One region of the Paenisporosarcina sp. FSL H8-0542 genome, then DNA from elsewhere that is predicted to be linked to it. Evidence: riboswitches for the same ligand, from Rfam matches in the RefSeq annotation. Region 1 holds a riboswitch; the other holds the start of a gene.
What was found. Region 1 has a riboswitch for S-adenosylmethionine ahead of metE (5-methyltetrahydropteroyltriglutamate--homocysteine S-methyltransferase). Riboswitches for the same ligand answer to the same signal wherever they lie in the genome.
Positions count from the first base shown of each region.

Region 1 (3,203 bases):
GTTGCAAGTTTAAACGCATAAACTGCAGCGTCAAGATACCCTTCCCATTTTTCACGTTTTAACGGCAGCCCTTCACGAATTGCCGGCTCATCAACTTGAATCATACGAATTCCATTTTCCTCAAGCGTTTCAACTTCTTTTCGAAGCGCAAGTGCAATTTGATTGGCAACAACATAGCGTGAAATATCATCGCGAACAAACGACCAGTTTAAAATTGTAATTGGACCTGTCAGCATTCCTTTTACAGGTTTGTCAGTTATTGATTGGGCATATAAGGATTCTTTAACTGTTATCGGTTCTATAAATGACACGTCACCGTAAATAAGTGGTGGTTTCACACATCGCGAGCCATATGACTGGACCCAGCCAAATTTCGTGAATTGGAAGCCATCTAATTTTTCACCAAAATACTCAACCATGTCTGTACGTTCAAATTCTCCATGTACAAACACATCTAGACCAAGTTCCTCTTGAATTTCAATCCACTTTTTAATTTCTGCTTTTATATATGTTTCATATTCTGTATTCGTTAACTCGCCTTTACGCCATTTTAATCGGTTCTTTCTTACTTCTTGAGTTTGCGGGAAACTTCCGATTGTTGTTGTTGGAAGCAGTGGTAACTGAAAAGCCTCTTTTTGTATCTCTTGACGGACTTTAAATATTGCTTTTCGTTCCGCTTTATACGTATGCAAGTTTTGAATGGCTTCTTGAACTTGTGTGTTATTTCGGAATGATGATTTTTGTAACGCATGAATCGCTTCTGTACTTGCACTGATTTCTTTTTGTATCGCTTCTTTTCCATCGTTTAAGCCTTTTGTCAGTAGAACAATTTCATGTAATTTTTCATTAGCAAATGATAATGCTCCTTTTAGGACGTCATCAAGCGTTTCTTCACTTTTAACTGTCACAGGTACATGCAATAAGCTTGATGAAGATTGTACAATTAGACGATCTTTTGAAACAACATCCACAATCTCTGCAAGAATTGCAGAATGATCATTAAGATTCGCACGCCATATGTTTCGCCCGTCAATAATACCAGCAGCAAGAACCTTATCTTTTGGGAAACCATACTTTTTCAAAGCAGCAAGATTTTGACCATTATCATATACAAAATCAAGTCCAATTCCTTTAACAGGAAGTGAGATGACATCTTCGTAATGTTCAATGCTTTCAAAATATGTTTGTAATATCAGCTTTATGTTTGGCGCTGCATCATGCAATGTTTGATAGATATCCTTAAATAACGCAACATCTTCTTTGGAAATCGTTGTAGATAAAATCGGTTCATCGATTTGTACCCACTCTACTCCTTCTTTTTGTAATTCACGTAAAATGTCAGCGTAAAGCGGTACAAATTTTTCAACAACTGCTTTAAATTCATTTTCTCTATAACCCTTTGACAGTTTTACAAATGTGATAGGTCCTAAGATTACAGGTTTTCCTTCGATATTAAGTTTCTGTTTAGCCTCTTTATAAAATTGAAGTGGCCGGTTTTCAACAAGAGTAGGTACTGCTTCATTAAGCTCTGGAACAATATAGTGATAGTTTGTGTTAAACCATTTTGTCATTTCAGATGCAACAGCACCTTTATTGCCTCGTGCTATATCAAAATACGTTTCAAGCGATACTTTACCGCCGTCGTATTCAAAGCGTTTCGGTACTAATCCGAACATAACGGCTGTATCAAGCACATGATCATACAAACTAAAGTCTCCAACTGGTATCAAGTCAATTCCTAAATCTTTTTGTTTCTGCAGATTGTTTAGCCGAATCTCCTCAATTTGTTTTAAGAATGATTCTTTTTCTAGTTTCCCTGCCCATAACTGCTCCAGTGAATTTTTCCATTCACGTTTTACACCAATTCTTGGATAACCTAAATTCGAACTTTTCACTTTGCTCATAATATTTTTTACACTCCTTCTATTTTTATATTTTCATGCCCATTTCTATTTGAAACAGAGCAAATGAACCCATATTTCTAAAAACAAAAAAGCCTCTTCTTGGAAGCAAGAAGAGGCTCATCATTAAAAATATGTGACAAGATCTCAACTCATCTTCCAAGCATAATCGCTTGAAGGAATTGGCACAGTGCTCATAATGAGTCTGTTGCCGAGGTTTCAAAGGGCCTTTCCCTCCACCTCTCTTGATAAGTAGAAATTAACTATTTAGTTTTATTAATGGTTTAAATGGTATCAGTTTTGCTCGTTTTGAAATCAACGAATTTCACTTATTTATTATAATAATACAAACATTCAATAAAGTAAATAAATTCCTGAAATTTGTTTTTTCCCGTTTTTATCTTTTTACAAAGTACACTACGGATGTAAAGAACAGATTAAAGGGCAGCCCCAATAGTATTTGCTCGTCGTGGAATCGATGGAAATAAAATGAGCATGATTGCTGCTGAAGCAGAAACTATTTACAATAATTAATACTGTTTGTTAGAACACTTGGTCCTAACTTACCTGTTTTGGAATTTGAGAGACGCACCTGAACTTCGACATTCTTCATTTCTGCTGTAATTAAATCAAATCGTCCAGCCCAACTTGGACCATTCTCCTCTGGGGTTGGATAAAGCTTAAAACGCCAACTTATTTCTTTTGGAACAAACGCAAAACCTTCATAGCTATCGAAGTCTCCATACGAAGACGGTTCAGGAAGATGAACAGCGAGAATACTTATATTAGTTCTTGCAAAACTTGGTGGATTTAATTGCACTTTATAGATTAATGCTACACCTTTTGTATTCGTCAGACTTTTATCAACAGACTCCAATGTTAGGCTACAGGGCACTGAAATCACTTCTAATAATTCATCATTTTCTTCATTTATTGCCTTTGCTTTTGGTGGTCTTTCCCAAATTACAAATATTAGAGTTGTTAAACTTAATAGCAATAGCAAAAATATAACTGATATTTTTTTCATCTAATCACCTACCTAATTTTAAAGGTAGTATTTCCTTATGATAAGACAATATTCTTGTTCAACTATCCAGCCCCGTTAGTTCAATGAGAAAAAGACCGCTTAAGCATCTCGATGTTCTTCAACTAAGCACCCGTTAGTTGAACAATAATGCAGTAGCTATTTTAACTTTTTCATCGAAACCGATTTATCTGGGAAGTGTAAGAGTATATTTCCTCCTGATGACAAAATGACTTCAAATGATAATGTTGATTCGTTAATTGGTAATAATTCTTCAA
Region 1 is NZ_CP152050.1:1,688,338-1,691,540, reverse strand. Features, by position in the region: gene metE (5-methyltetrahydropteroyltriglutamate--homocysteine S-methyltransferase) at 1-1,904, opposite strand, end outside; SAM riboswitch class I at 2,051-2,156, opposite strand; gene MHH33_RS08860 (hypothetical protein) at 2,419-2,928, opposite strand; gene MHH33_RS08855 (hypothetical protein) at 3,085-3,203, opposite strand, start outside.

Region 2 (3,203 bases), 580 kb from region 1:
TTGAAGTTCTCACGGAATCGATTAGCCAATTCTTGTGCTTTTTTATCGTATGCTGCTGGATCCGCCCATGCATCGCGTGGGTTTAATACGTCAGAAGGTACGCCAGGTACTTCTTTAGGAATAGCTAAACCGAATGCTGAACCTTTATCCATTTCAACATTATCTAATTTGCCTTCCAATGCAGCACGAACCATCGCACGTGTATAAGAAAGTTTCATACGGCTACCAACGCCATATTCGCCGCCTGTCCAGCCAGTATTTACAAGGAAGACTTGTGCATCATGCTCATCGATTTTCTTCCCTAACATTTCTGCATATACAGTTGCAGGAAGGGGAAGGAATGGAGAACCGAAACAAGTTGAGAATGTTGCTTGTGGAGATGTAATTCCACGTTCTGTACCAGCAAGCTTCGATGTAAATCCGCTTAAGAAGTGATACATCGCTTGTTCTTTCGTCAACTTACTGATTGGAGGTAATACCCCAAACGCATCAGCAGTTAAGAAAATGATGGTTTTTGGATGACCCGCTACAGAAGGATCAACAATATTGTCGATTGCTTGTAATGGGTAAGCAGCACGCGTATTTTCAGTTAACGAAATATTTTCGTAGTCGGGTATACGCGTTTCTGGATCCAATACTACGTTTTCCAATACAGAACCAAAACGGATTGCATCGAAAATTTGTGGTTCATTTTCACGTGTTAAGTTAATTGCTTTTGCATAACAGCCGCCTTCAATATTGAATACGCCGTTATCTGACCAGCCATGCTCATCATCACCGATTAATTTACGATCTGCATCAGCAGATAATGTTGTCTTTCCTGTTCCGGACAATCCGAAGAACAAAGCAACATCGCCTTTTTCACCAACGTTTGCAGAACAGTGCATCGGTAGGATGCCTTGCTCAGGAAGCAAGTAGTTCATAATGGAGAAAATTGATTTTTTCATTTCACCGGCATACTCAGTACCACCGATTAAAATGATGCGTTTTTCCATTGACACAATGATAAACGTTTCCGAACCTGTACCATCGATTGCAGGATCTGCTTTGAAAGTCGGAGCATAAACGATTGTGAATTGTGCTTCATGCGATGCCAACTCATCTTTAGACGGACGAATGAATAATTGGTGTGCAAAAAGGTTATGCCAAGCATATTCATTAATTACTTGCAATGAAAGGCGAGATTCTTTATCCGCACCGGCAAAGCCATTAAAGACAAATAACTCTTCTTTTGTTTTTAAATAGTTCACAACTTTTTTATATAAAGAGTTGAAAATTTCAGATGATATTGGTTGGTTTACTGAGCCCCAATCAATCTTGTCTTTAGAGCTATCTTCCACAACAACATATTTGTCTTTAGGAGAACGTCCTGTATATTTTCCTGTCACTACTTTTACAGCTCCAGTTGGTGTTAAGACAGCTTCTCCACGTAATGTTGCTTTCTCCACAAGTTGTGGGACTGAAAGTTGCACATGCACGTTTTGGCCATTTAACAAGTCGTTCAGCTCGTTCATCGTGTTCACTGAATTCATGTATATGTACCTTCCTTTATCGTATATTACCCTTATATCGGGTTAACCTTGATTCGAAAATTAGTATAACACATTACGCTTAATAATCTACACTAATAGCCTAATTAATTTTATCTGATTTTCGAACATTTATATAGAACGAAAAAAATATTTGACAAGGCTTCATTAGTTTATTATGATGTAAAACTGAACGGATACTCTTATCCCGAGCTGGTGGAGGGGTCAGGCCCTATGAAACCCGGCAACCTGCAGTTATGAACCAAGTAGTAATTGGCAAAGGTGCTGAACCTGAAGCAAGGTGTATTCCTTGGATGATAAGAGTGAAAGGTGCCTATTAACGAATGCCTTTCCTCATGTTTTTACGTGAGAGAGGGTTTTTTTTATGACATCTCCCTTTATCCTCGTGTGCAGAAGCCCGAAAAGGCGGAAGGTTTTATTCTAATGAATAAGCTGGACATGGGAAATGAGTACCGTTTGAATTTTCCGAGAGCAATCTCGAAGGATATAGGAGGAATATTAAATGACAACTCGTCGTCTATTTACATCAGAATCAGTAACAGAAGGGCATCCGGATAAGATTTGTGATCAAATCTCAGACGCAATTTTAGATGCTATATTAACAGAAGACCCGAACGCACGTGTCGCTTGTGAAACAACTGTAACAACAGGTTTAGTGCTTGTTGCTGGAGAAATCACAACATCTGCTTATGTGGATATTCAAAAAGTTGTACGTGAAACAGTTCGTGAAATTGGCTACACTCGTGCAAAATATGGTTTTGACTCAGAGACTTCTGCAGTATTGACCGCAATCGATGAGCAATCTGCCGACATCGCAATGGGCGTTGACAGAGCACTAGAAGCACGTGAAGGTTCGATGACAGATTCAGACATCGAAGCAATCGGTGCAGGTGACCAAGGTTTAATGTTCGGTTTTGCTTGTAATGAAACACCGGAATTAATGCCTCTTCCAATTAGTATGGCTCATAAGTTAGCTCGTCGTTTAGCATTAGTTCGTAAAGAAGAAATTCTTCCATACTTACGTCCAGATGGCAAAACACAAGTAACTGTAGAATATGATGAAAACAATAAACCGTTGCGCATTGACACAATCGTTATTTCTACTCAACATCACCCAGAAGTAACTCTTGAGCAAATTCAACGCAACTTGAAAGAACATGTCATCAATCCTGTCGTTCCGGCAGAATTAATTGACGAAAATACAAAATACTTCATTAATCCAACTGGTCGCTTCGTAATTGGTGGACCACAAGGGGATGCTGGTTTAACTGGTCGCAAAATTATCGTTGATACTTACGGTGGATACGCTCGTCACGGTGGCGGCGCATTCTCTGGTAAAGATGCGACAAAAGTTGACCGTTCAGCAGCATATGCAGCACGTTATGTAGCGAAAAACATCGTAGCAGCAGGACTTGCTGACCGTTGCGAAGTTCAACTTGCATATGCAATCGGTGTTGCACAACCAGTATCAATTGCAATCGATACTTTTGGTACAGGCACTGTAGAAGAATCGAAACTTGTTGAAATTGTTCGCGATTCATTCGACCTTCGCCCAGCTGGAATCATCAAAATGTTAGATCTACGTCGTCCGATTTACAAGCAGACAGCTGCTTATGGACACTTCGGTCGCACAGACTTGGATGTACCATGGGA
Region 2 is NZ_CP152050.1:1,106,359-1,109,561, forward strand. Features, by position in the region: gene pckA (phosphoenolpyruvate carboxykinase (ATP)) at 1-1,532, opposite strand, end outside; SAM riboswitch class I at 1,730-1,853, shown strand; gene metK (methionine adenosyltransferase) at 2,053-3,203, shown strand, end outside.
Region 2: it holds a riboswitch for S-adenosylmethionine, as region 1 does, so the genes downstream of both, metK (methionine adenosyltransferase) here and metE (5-methyltetrahydropteroyltriglutamate--homocysteine S-methyltransferase) in region 1, are expected to answer to the same signal.